DNA from 4 places in the Klebsiella quasivariicola genome. Region 1 is predicted to be linked to each of the others. Evidence: predicted binding sites of a transcription regulator. Region 1 holds the regulator's gene; each other region holds the start of a gene.
The links. The regulator CRP, encoded in region 1, controls carbon source genes, mostly activating them, when cyclic AMP is high. The targets are predictions, from matches to a motif close to ATGTGANNNNNNTCACAT.
Positions count from the first base shown of each region.

Region 2: the regulator CRP is predicted to act here: its motif matches at 1,379-1,396, upstream of B8P98_RS14345 (sugar transporter).
Region 3: the regulator CRP is predicted to act here: its motif matches at 1,738-1,755, upstream of ldtB (L,D-transpeptidase).
Region 4: the regulator CRP is predicted to act here: its motif matches at 1,161-1,178, upstream of rbsD (D-ribose pyranase).

Region 1 is NZ_CP022823.1:406,118-409,260, reverse strand. It holds gene B8P98_RS01945 (phosphoribulokinase) at 1-192, shown strand, start outside; gene B8P98_RS01940 (OsmC family protein) at 248-652, opposite strand; gene crp (cAMP-activated global transcriptional regulator CRP) at 959-1,591, shown strand; gene B8P98_RS01925 (YccS/YhfK family putative transporter) at 1,643-3,143, shown strand, end outside.
Region 2 is NZ_CP022823.1:2,868,754-2,871,896, reverse strand. It holds gene B8P98_RS14350 (MarC family NAAT transporter) at 1-34, shown strand, start outside; gene B8P98_RS14345 (sugar transporter) at 105-1,304, opposite strand; gene B8P98_RS14340 (PhzF family phenazine biosynthesis protein) at 1,506-2,300, shown strand; gene B8P98_RS14335 (MFS transporter) at 2,346-3,143, opposite strand, start outside.
Region 3 is NZ_CP022823.1:3,837,123-3,840,265, forward strand. It holds gene B8P98_RS19350 (ABC-F family ATPase) at 1-701, opposite strand, end outside; partial or broken gene B8P98_RS19355 (tyrosine-protein phosphatase) at 750-1,665, shown strand; gene ldtB (L,D-transpeptidase) at 1,864-2,778, shown strand; gene B8P98_RS19365 (GntR family transcriptional regulator) at 2,903-3,143, opposite strand, start outside.
Region 4 is NZ_CP022823.1:5,494,743-5,497,885, reverse strand. It holds gene B8P98_RS27645 (IS4 family transposase) at 1-1,009, opposite strand, end outside; gene rbsD (D-ribose pyranase) at 1,264-1,683, shown strand; gene rbsA (ribose ABC transporter ATP-binding protein RbsA) at 1,694-3,143, shown strand, end outside.

The DNA.
Region 1 (3,143 bases):
GAGAGCTTTGTGGTGATCCATTTCCGCAATCTGCAGAATATCGACTTCCCGTGGCTGCTGGCGATGCTGCAGGGGTCGTTTATCTCGCACATGAACACCCTGGTGGTGCCGGGCGGTAAAATGGGGCTGGCGATGGAGCTTATCATGACGCCGCTGGTCGAGCGCCTGATGGAAGGTCGTAAGATCGGCTAACCGAAAAAACCCCGGTCAGGCCGGGGTTGAGATTTGATACAACAGCAGGCAAAGACTATGCCTCGATCACTTCATAGGAGTGGGTGATCTTCACCGCTTTTTCCAGCATCAGCGCCACCGAGCAGTATTTCTCTGCCGACAGATCCACTGCCCGGGAGACGGCGGCATCTTTCAGCGCCTTACCGGTCACGATAAAGTGCAGATTAATATGCGTGAACAGACGCGGCGCCTCTTCGCGGCGCTCAGAGGTCAGCTTCACTTCGCAGTTGGTCACGTCGTGGCGACCTTTTTGCAATATGGAGACCACATCGATCGCGCTGCAACCGCCCGCCGCCATTAGCACCATCTCCATCGGGCTGGGAGCCTTATCCCCGGAGTTGCCATCCATCAGAATCTGGTGTCCCGATGCGGACTCCCCGATAAAGGTTAACCCTTCTACCCATTTCACACGCGCTTGCATAAAATTTAACTCCAGTATCGCAATATTCCTGTCAGATTACGCGCACATAACAATTCTCGCAACGGAAGGCGACCTGCGTCATGCTGAAGCGAGACACCAGGAGACATGCGGCGAAAGCTATGCTAAAACAGTCTGGATGCTACAGTATTACATTGATGTACTGCATGTATGCAGAGGAGTTCACATTACGGGCTGTCGAAAAATCATCAGCCAGCTTCCCAGGTATAGGGAAACAATACGATTGCATGCCCGGACGCCGTGTAGTGTCGGCGCCCGGAGATAGCTTATAACAGAGGATAACCGCGCATGGTGCTTGGCAAACCGCAAACAGACCCTACCCTTGAATGGTTCTTGTCTCATTGCCACATTCATAAGTACCCATCAAAAAGCACGCTGATCCACCAGGGTGAGAAAGCAGAAACGCTGTACTACATCGTTAAAGGCTCCGTGGCTGTACTCATCAAGGATGAAGAAGGTAAAGAGATGATCCTCTCCTACCTCAACCAGGGCGATTTCATCGGTGAATTAGGCCTGTTTGAAGAGGGTCAGGAGCGTAGCGCCTGGGTACGGGCGAAAACCGCATGTGAAGTGGCCGAAATCTCTTATAAGAAATTCCGTCAGCTGATCCAGGTTAACCCGGACATTCTGATGCGTCTCTCTTCGCAAATGGCTCGCCGTCTGCAGGTCACGTCTGAGAAAGTGGGCAACCTCGCCTTCCTCGACGTGACGGGCCGTATCGCCCAGACGCTGCTGAACCTGGCGAAGCAACCGGATGCCATGACCCACCCGGACGGTATGCAAATTAAAATTACCCGTCAGGAAATTGGTCAGATCGTCGGCTGCTCTCGTGAAACGGTTGGCCGTATTTTGAAAATGCTGGAAGATCAGAACCTGATTTCCGCCCACGGTAAAACCATCGTCGTCTACGGCACCCGTTAAGTTGCTAAGCGGCGTATTGCTCCTGCAGTACGCCGTTTTTGTTTTTCCCTCATGTGGCGCAGGCTGATTTACCACCCGGAAGTCAACTATGCACTGCGGCAAACGCTGGTGCTGTGTCTGCCTGTGGCCATCGGTCTTCTGCTCGGCCATCTCCAGCAGGGACTGCTGTTTTCCTTAGTCCCCGCCTGCTGCAATATTGCCGGTCTTGATACCCCGCATAAGCGCTTTTTCAAACGCCTGATTATCGGCGGCTGCCTGTTTGCCGGATGCAGCCTGGTGGTACAGTTGCTGCTCGCCCAGGCGATTCCCCTGCCGCTTATCCTTAGCGGTCTGGCGCTTTTGCTTGGCGTCACTGCGGAAATCAGTTCGCTGCATGCGCGTCTGCTGCCCGCATCGCTGATCGCCGCCATCTTTACCCTGAGCCTGGCGGGCAATATGCCCATCTGGGAGCCGCTGCTAATCTACGCCTTCGGTACGCTGTGGTACGGCGTGTTTAACTGGTTCTGGTTTTGGCTGTGGCGCGAACAGCCGCTGCGGGAGTCGCTCAGCCTGCTTTACCGGGAGCTGGCCGACTATTGTGAAGCCAAATACAGTCTGTTGACCCAGCATACCGATCCGACGACCTCCCTGCCGCCGCTGCTCACCCGTCAGCAGAAGGTGGTCGATTTGATCACCCAGTGCTATCAGCAGATGCATATGTTGGCCGCCAACCAGCGTAACGACCACAAGCGCCTGCTGCGGGCGTTCCAGATGGGGCTGGATCTGCAGGAGCATATTTCGGTTAGCCTGCATCAGCCGGAAGAGGTGCAAAAGCTGGTGGAACGCAGCCATGCCGAAGCGGTGATCCGCTGGAATGCGCAAACCGTCGCCGCCCGCCTGCGGGTGCTGGCGGATGACATGCTCTATCATCGCTTCCCGCAGCGCTTTCAAATGGATAAACAGATCGAGGCTCTGGAAAAGATCGCCAGGCAACATCCGGATAACCCGGTCGGCCACTTCTGCGCCTGGCACTTCAGCCGCATCGCCCGGGTGCTGCATACCCAGCGCCCCCTGTATGCCCGGGATCTGATGGCCGACAAAGAGCGTCGTTTACCGCTGTTTCCCGCGCTAAAGAACTATCTGTCGCTGAAATCACCCGCACTGCGCAATGCCGCCCGCATCAGCGTGATGCTGAGCATCGCCAGCCTGATGGGTAACGCCCTGCATTTGCCGAAGCCCTACTGGATCCTGATGACCGTACTCTTCGTCACCCAGAACGGCTATGGCGCCACGCGGGTGCGAATTGTCCACCGGGCGGCGGGAACGCTCGCCGGCCTGATCATCGCCGGACTGACGTTGCACTTTCACGTTCCGGAGAGCTATACCCTGAGCGGGATGCTGCTGATCACCCTACTTAGCTATCTGATCATCCGCAAACATTATGGCTGGGCGATGGTAGGCTTTACGGTGACGGCGGTGTATACCCTGCAACTGCTGACGCTCAACGGGGAACAGTTTATTATCGCCCGACTGATTGACACGATTATCGGCTGCCTGATCGCCTTCGGCGGGA
Region 2 (3,143 bases), 2.5 Mb from region 1:
CGTGCTGGAGATTATTTCGACCTGGCATCCCTGACCGCCCCGGATGGGATGAGAGACAAAAGCCTGCCGGTAGTAATGCCGGCAGGCTTTTTTGTGCGATGGATTCAGGAGTGGTGCGGCTGATGGTCTTCCAGCGATACCGGCCAGCGGCGGAAAATCATCAGCGACCAGACCAGCGCCACCAGTGCCGGAATGGCGCCGACATAGCCGACAGAGGCCATCGACAGATGCAGACTCACCTGGCTGCCGACCAGCGCTCCTGCGCCAATACCGATATTAAAGATGCCTGAGAACAGCGACATCGCCACGTCGGTGGCGTCCGGGGCGGAGGCCAGTACTTTCACCTGCATGCCAAGGCCGATAATCATGATCGCCACCCCCCAGAAGATGCTGAGCAGCATCAGGTGGTGCGGGTTATGCGAGGCCGGCAGCAGCAACAGCAGACAGGCCAGCAGCAGGCCGATAGCGATGCTAATCAGCCCGGAAGCGTGCTGGTTGCCGAGCTTACCGAACAGAATGCTGCCGATAATACCGGCCCCGCCGAGGATCAGCAGCAGCACGGTGGCAAAGTTGCCGCTCAGGCCTGCCACGGTCTGGACAAAGGGCTCGATATAGCTGTAGGCGGTATAATGGGCGGTCACCACCACCACGGTCAGAATATATACGCTGACCAGCGCCGGGCGGCGGAACAGCACCGGCAGGCTTTTCAGCGAGCCTGAATGTTCGCTCGGCAGGGTTGGCAGCAGCTTCACCAGGCAGGCCAGGGTGGCTAACGCGCCGAGGCCAATCGCCAGGAAGGTCATCCGCCAGCCAAAATACTGGCCGATGATGCGGCCAATCGGAATACCGAACACCATCGCCAGCGCGGTACCGGTGGCGATCAGGCTCAGCGCCTGCGCGCGTTTGCCTGGCGGCGCCATGCGTATGGCCAGCGCCGAGGTTATCGACCAGAACACCGCATGCGCAAAGGCGATGCCGATGCGGCTGATGACCAGCACGTCAAAATTCCAGGCAAAAAACGACAGGATGTGGCTGGCGATAAACAGAATAAAGAGGGCGATCAGCAGCCGCCGGCGCTCCACTTTACTGGTCAGCAGCATAAATGGCAGCGACATCAGCGCCACTACCCACGCATAAATGGTCAGCATCATGCCCACCTGCGCGGTTTCCATGCCGAAGCTGTCGGCAATATCCGACAACAGGCCAACCGGGGCAAATTCTGTGGTGTTAAAAATAAACGCGGCGATGGCCAACGTCACGACACGTAGCCACGCTACCTTGCGTGAGACCGTATTCGTAGTCATAAGCTCTGGACTGGTGATTCAGGGGAAGATGTGACGCTGATCTTAAAACGATTGCTGGCGAAAAGACAATCATTTTGTGATCTGCATCTCATTTTGTTGGCGGCGCCTGGCCGCGGTTAAGCAATTAATTTTGCTATGGATAGTGTCAGGGAGGCGCTTTTATGTCATGTTGAGGGAAAGTAAAAAAAGTAAGGACAGTGTATGCAGGAAATTCAATTTTATCTGGTCGATGCTTTCAGCGATAAAAACTTCGGTGGCAATGCCGCTGCCGTCTGCCCGCTCAGCGAGTGGTTAGCCGACGATGTGCTGCTGAAAATGGCCCAACAGCATAACCAGTCCGAAACGGCTTTCTTTGTCCGTACCGACGAGGGTTATGAGCTACGCTGGTTTACCACACTCGGCGAAATCAACCTCTGCGGCCATGCCACCCTGGCGACAGCGCACGTGATTTTCGAATATCTTGACCATCCTTCGGCGACCATTACCTTCAGTACTCGCTTTGTGGGCGATCTGCGGGTCACCCGCAGCGGCGACTGGCTGACGCTCGACTTCCCGGCCTGGTCGACCGCGCCGGTGGCCAATCCGCCAGCGGACCTGCTGGCCGGGCTGGGGCTTGAGTCCGCCGTTGAAGTACGGGAAGGGCGCGATTATCTGGTGGTGCTGGCGGATCGCCAGCAGGTTGAAGCCGTGCAGCCGGATATGGTGCGGCTGCAAACGCTTGGCAAAATGATCTGTGTTAGCGCGCCGGATGTGGAGTATGACTTTGTCAGCCGCTTCTTCTGCCCGGGTGAAGGAGTACCGGAAGATCCGGTGACCGGCTCCGCCCATAGCATGCTGATCCCCTGGTGGGGCGAAAAGCTGGGGAAAACCACCATGATGGCGCGCCAGGGTTCCACCCGCGGCGGCGACCTGCGCTGCCAGTGGCAGGGCGACCGGGTGCTGATCGGCGGCCAGGCGACCACCTATCTGCGCGGGACGGTTTACCTGCGAGGGTAACAATGTGTTTACGCCCGGTGGCATCCTCTACCGGGCGGATTGGACTTAATGTTGTTCAGCAGCATTAAGGACGGGTGATTTTTCACCCTTGTCATTGATAGGTTCAATTTTACCCATCAGGAACAGGTAGTTGATTATCCCGATAACGACAAGAATGGCCGAGAAAATCAGTGCCCAGTTGAATGAGCCTGTCGCAGCAACGATCGCACCCGTAATGATAGGGCCGACTGCGCCTCCCATATTCGAAACCGTATTTTGCAGCCCAGCGACAATTGAGACGCTGTTTTTGGGGGCAACATCACCCGGTAAGGCCCAAACCTGCGACGCAGCAACCGTGGTTCCTGATTTGGCGACACAAAGAAGAAAAACAGTCATGAAAACCGAGTCGGTAAATGGTGCAAAACCGATGCAAAGTGCCATGAGTAAGCCGATGGTCAAAAACAGTTTACGGGTCGCTGTTAGAGACAGTATTTTCTTATGTACCAGGCGATCTGAGGCCCAGCCAGCAAAAACTTCAATCACCATCCCACATAATAAAGGCAGAGCGGCTACCATCCCCATTTTAATAAAATCCATACCTTTCTCTTTTACCAGGTAAGTGGGAAGCCAGGTAATGAAAAAATAGGACGTATAATTGATGGTGAAAAAGCCGATGCACATTGCCCAAATGTTACGATAACGCAAGAGCTTATACCATTTCATTGGCAATACGGTTTTGTCGCCGTGATGTTGTTTTTGGCCATCGCGAATAATGCGCACTTCCGAAGGACTGATGCGTTTATGTTCTTCAGGGTTTTCAGCATAGATAAAATACCATGCGATAACCCATAAAATGCCCACACT
Region 3 (3,143 bases), 2.1 Mb from region 1:
GGATAGACGCGCAGTTCGCCGTAGTCAAGGTCCGCCATATGGGTGCAGACCATGTTCAGGAAGTGACGGTCGTGCGAAATGATGATCATGGTGCTGTCGCGATCGTTCAGCGTCTGCTCCAGCCAGCGAATGGTGTCGATGTCCAGGTTGTTGGTTGGTTCATCAAGCAGCAGGATGTCCGGATTGGAGAACAGCGCCTGCGCCAGCAGAACACGCAGTTTCCAGCCCGGCGCGACTTCGCTCATCGGGCCGTAATGCTGTTCAACCGGAATGCCGACGCCGAGCAGCAGTTCGCCCGCGCGCGCTTCTGCGGAGTAGCCGTCCATTTCGCCATATTTGACTTCCAGATCGGCCACTTTATAGCCATCTTCTTCGCTCATCGCCGCCAGGGCGTAGATGCGATCGCGCTCCTGCTTCACTTCCCACAGCTCGCCGTGGCCCATGATGACCGTATCCAGCACGGTGAACGCTTCAAAGGCGAACTGATCCTGACGCAGCTTACCGATACGCTCGTTCGGATCGAGAGAAACGTTGCCCAGCGTCGGTTCGAGATCGCCGCCGAGGATCTTCATAAAGGTCGATTTACCGCTGCCGTTGGCGCCGATCAGACCATAACGGTTGCCGCCGCCAAATTTAACGGAGATATTTTCGAACAGCGGCTTACTGCCAAACTGCATGGTAACGTTGCTGGATACTAGCACGGGGATATCCTGAAAAAAGAGTATGAGGGGTGTGATACAGCAGACATTATGCCAGCAAATGACACACTTTTCACGGCCTGCGGTAAATTCCGCCGCGGCGCTTGTGCTAAGGTCTTTGTCAGATGAGGCGGAAACCCGCGCTCAAACGGTTATTCTGTACGTCATTATGAGGAGCCCCATGACCACCAGCCTACCGCGACATCCGGCCTTTTTATCCCTGCAGGGCGGTATTAATTTTCGCGACCTGGGCGGCCAGCGTGCCGCCGACGGACGCCGTGTACGCAGCGGCAAGCTGCTGCGCTCCGGCGCGCTAAACCGGTTGACCGCAGAGGATCTCAACCACCTGGATACCCTGCCGCTCAGCCGGGTGCTCGACTATCGCGACCCCGGCGAAGTGCAGCGCACCCCGGACAAACTGAGCCCGCTTACCCACTATCTCAACGCGCCGGCCAATCCGCCCGTCAGCGAGGTCAACGCGAAGGTTACCGAGCTGAATGCCGCCACCCTTAACGCGCTGAACGGTGAACAGTTCATGCTGCAACTCTATCGCCAGCTGCCGTTTAACAACCCGGCCTATCGCCAGCTCGCCGCGTGGCTTACCACCCCTTTTGACGGCGCCTTACTGCAACATTGCGCGGTCGGCAAAGATCGCACCGGCGTCGGCTGCGCGTTAACCCTGTTCGCCGTCGGCTGCGACAGCGAAACGGTGATGGAGGAGTACCTGCTTACCCACGGCATGTTAACGCCGGTGGAGGAGTGGATGCTGGAAAGGCTGGGCAACGACCTGACCGCCCAGGGGCGCCAGAGTCTGGCGGATATCCTGACGGTGAAAGAGTCCTATCTCGCCGCCGCGCTGTCGGCCATCCACCAGCGCTATGGCACCGTCGACGCCTGGCTGGCGAAAGAGTATCAGCTCACCGCTCCGGTTCGCGCCGATCTGCAGACCCGGCTGCTGGAAGAATAGCGTTTTTTTCTACCCCGAGGGGGCGCTGGTGTCGCCCGCCGGGACGCGTCAGCAGGGACGACAGGGAAAAAAATGTGATTTCGTACACATCTGATTTACCTGTTCAGCGGAATGCACATATAATGCGCTCCCATCTACTGTCTGAATCATTTAACAAAGGCCTGTGTGGCGTTGATTTCGCACACGACATTAAAGACTATGAAATTATCTACACTCTTAGCGGCAGCCTTCGCCATCGTAGGCTTTTGCAATACAGCGTCTGCTGTCACCTATCCTTTGCCAACCGATGGCAGCCGTTTGGTTGGTCAGAACCAGGTCATCACCATTCCGGATGATAACAAGCAGCCGCTGGAATACTTCGCGGCGAAATATCAGATGGGGCTTTCCAACATGCTGGAAGCCAACCCGGGGGTGGACACCTATCTGCCGAAAGGCGGTAGCGTACTGAACATTCCTCAGCAGCTGATCCTGCCGGATACCGTGCATGAAGGGATTGTCATCAACAGCGCGGAAATGCGTCTGTACTACTACCCGAAAGGCACCAACACCGTCATCGTTCTGCCGATCGGGATCGGTCAGTTAGGCAAAGATACGCCGATCAACTGGACCACCAAAGTCGAACGTAAGAAAGCCGGCCCGACCTGGACGCCGACCGCCAAAATGCATGCTGAATACGCCGCTGCCGGCAACCCGCTGCCAGCCGTCGTACCGGCCGGCCCGGATAACCCGATGGGCCTGTACGCGCTGTATATCGGCCGTCTGTACGCCATCCACGGCACCAACGCTAACTTCGGTATCGGCCTGCGCGTAAGCCACGGCTGCGTGCGTCTGCGCAACGATGACATCAAATTCCTGTTTGAGAACGTGCCGGTCGGCACCCGCGTGCAGTTTATCGATGAACCGGTAAAAGCCACCACCGAGCCGGATGGCAGCCGTTATATTGAAGTTCACAACCCGCTGTCGACCACCGAAGCGCAGTTCCAGGGCGGCGAGATTGTGCCGATCACCCTGACTCAGCCGGTACAGGCGATCACCAGCCAGTCTGATGTCGATCAGAACGTGGTTGAGCAGGCTATTCAGAACCGCTCCGGTATGCCGGTGCGTCTGAACTAAGTTCTGCATGACGAGAAAAACGGCGGGCCTGATGCCCGCCGTTTTTTTATCTGTATTTTCCCGGGCGACTAAACCGTGCCACATCGCAGCCCCGCTACGCGCAGCGCCAGCTAGGGACCTCACATTAACCGTTATTAACGAGAATAATCCCACCGTGATCGTAGCGGTAGTGACAGTGGGCATACTCCAGCGGCGTGCCGTCTTCGAGATAGATAACCTGCTCCACCTCCAGCACCGGATCGGTCGGCTCGCAGTGAAGATGCTGCCTGTCCAGCTCGTCCGGTTTCATCGCCCGTACCACACGGTAAGAGCCCATCAGCTTCAGCCCCAGCGTCTCCTGCAGGTAGCGAAACACCGACCCTTCC
Region 4 (3,143 bases), 450 kb from region 1:
CCGGCTTTTTACTTCTCAGTGTCAACCTGCTCAGTTGCATCGTCTGCTTTATCTCCCGGTAACCCAGCTCAATTTCCCAGCGATAGCTATACAGATCCGCCATTTCCCCGCCGGGGTAGCGCATGGCGTCCGTCATCGACGTCAGCAGATGGCAGACTTTTCCTTTGCGCGTGATGGTCAGCAGGCGGGCTGTCATCTCATTTCCCAGACCCGGCCACTTTTTTCGTGCCTGCGGGCTGGTTTTCAGCTTCACCAGGTGGTCGCCTTTACCCAGTTTTCTGACCTCTTCGTACTGCGCGCCTTTTTTCAGAGGGATCAGCCAGTGCCGGTGTTCTCCCGCCTGGTTCCATGCGTTCAGCAGACCCAGTGAGTAATAGCCTTTATCCATTAGCGTCAGGGTGTTATCGCCGGTTTGCTCTATAAGTTTCTCCGCGAGCGCATTTTCGCTGTCTTTCATCGTGCCGAAGGCTGCTGCCGTCAGCAGATGGCTGGTCAGCTCCATCTGGCAGACCATTTTAACCTGTGGGTAGAGTGCCGGGTTTCCGCCATGCGTCTGGCGGGGGAAGGCGATATCGTTCTCTGGTGTGTCCGGTGTGCGCCAGAACACACCATCAATGGCCAGCAGGGTCAGGCCGCACCAGTGTGGATGCGGCGTGGCGTTATGCCAGAGCTGTGCTGTCTGCGAGAATACGCGGCGGACGGCTTCGCTTCCCAGACGCTGACGGGCCTGGATCACCGCGCTGGGGGCGACGAAGGGACGACTGCCCGGCAGCATGATGTCCAGACGGTTGACGATCTGATGAAGGGGTTCTTTACGTTCAAGCGCCATGCCGACAATGCACCAGACCATCATTTCCAGCGGCAGGCGACGCTTGCGCAGGGTGACGGTACCGGCTTCGGCCAGACAGCGGGAAATGAGTTCCGGGTCCAGATAGTCGCCCAGAGAAGTCAGTGGGTTACGCAGAGAATCGTAACGGGATACCAGATCAAGAGCCTGTCCAATGTGCATAAAAAAATCCGGAAACGGGTGAGCATTTCCGGATTCTTACACAGCCACTGGATCGATCAACTGATCCTTAACTGATCGGCATTACTCCCATTGCGAAGGGCTTTTTGTTTCTCACTCTGGCTGTCACGTCCTGTCTCTGCCTCGCGAAACGTTTCGATGGCGATCACATTTCTCTCTTCTTGTGATGGTTTTCTGCTCACACATTGATAATAATTATTTTAGCGAAACGTTTCGCTAGTGGAGCAAAAGAGAAAATGAAAAAAGGCACCGTACTTAACGCTGATATTTCCGCGGTCATCTCCCGCCTGGGCCACACCGATACGCTGGTGGTCTGCGATGCCGGATTACCGGTTCCCCGCAGCAGCACGCGCATTGATATGGCGCTAACCCAGGGCGTACCTTCCTTTATGCAGGTACTGGAAGTGGTGACGACGGAAATGCAGGTTGAAGCGGCTGTTATCGCGGAAGAGATTAAAACCCATAATCCGCAGCTCCACGCGACGTTGCTCAACCACCTTGAGCAGCTGCAGCAGCACCAGGGAAATACCATTGAAATTCGTTACACCAGTCATGAGCAGTTCAAAAAACAAACCGCAGACAGTCAGGCGGTAATTCGCAGCGGGGAGTGTTCCCCGTTTGCGAATATCATTCTCTGTGCCGGCGTTACGTTCTGAGGTCGCCGTCATGGAAGCCTTATTGCAACTAAAAGGGATCGATAAAGCGTTCCCTGGCGTCAAGGCGCTCTCCGGTGCCTCACTGAATGTTTACCCCGGCCGGGTGATGGCGCTGGTGGGTGAGAATGGCGCTGGTAAATCCACCATGATGAAAGTGCTGACCGGGATCTATACCCGCGATGCAGGCGCTTTATTATGGTTGGGCAAAGAAACCACCTTTAATGGCCCAAAATCCTCCCAGGAAGCCGGGATCGGCATCATTCACCAGGAACTGAACCTGATCCCGCAGTTGACGATCGCCGAGAACATCTTCCTCGGTCGTGAGTTCGTGAACCGTTTTGGCAAAATCGACTGGAAGCAGATGTATGCCGAAGCCGACAAGCTGCTGGCGAAGCTGAATTTACGCTTTAACAGCCAGAAGCTGGTGGGCGATCTGTCGATTGGCGATCAGCAAATGGTGGAGATCGCCAAAGTGCTGAGCTTTGAATCGAAGGTCATCATTATGGATGAGCCGACCGATGCGCTGACCGATACCGAAACCGAATCGTTGTTCCGCGTCATCCGCGAACTGAAGTCGCAGGGGCGCGGCATCGTCTATATCTCCCACCGTATGAAAGAGATCTTTGAGATTTGCGACGACGTCACCGTGTTCCGCGACGGGCAGTTTATCGCCGAACGCGAAGTCTCCTCGCTGGATGAAGATCGACTGATCGAAATGATGGTTGGCCGTAAGCTGGAAGATCAATATCCGCATCTCGATAAGGCGCCGGGCGCGATACGCCTGAAGGTCGATAATCTCTGCGGCCCGGGTGTGGAAAACGTGACCTTTACTCTGCGCCAGGGGGAAATCCTTGGCGTTGCCGGGCTGATGGGCGCCGGGCGGACTGAACTGATGAAAGTGCTGTACGGCGCGCTGCCGCGCAGCAGCGGCGCCGTGACGCTGGATGGCCATGAAGTGGTTACCCGCTCGCCGCAGGATGGCCTGGCGAACGGTATTGTCTATATCTCCGAAGACCGTAAGCGCGATGGCCTGGTACTCGGGATGTCGGTCAAAGAAAACATGTCCCTGACCGCGCTGCGCTACTTCAGCCGGGCGGGCGGTAGTCTCAAGCATAAAGATGAGCAGCAGGCGGTGAGTGATTTCATCCGGCTGTTTAACGTGAAAACGCCGTCCATGGAGCAGGCGATCGGCCTGCTTTCCGGCGGCAACCAGCAAAAGGTCGCCATTGCCCGCGGGCTGATGACCCGACCAAAGGTGCTGATCCTCGATGAACCGACCCGCGGCGTCGACGTCGGGGCGAAGAAAGAGATCTACCAGCTCATCAATCAGTTCAAAGCCGATGGCCTGAGCATCATTCTGGTCTCCTCCGAGATGCCGGAGGTGATGGGCATGAGCGATCGCATCATAGTGATGCATGAAGGGCATCTCGGCGGTGAATTCACACGCGAGCAGGCCACCC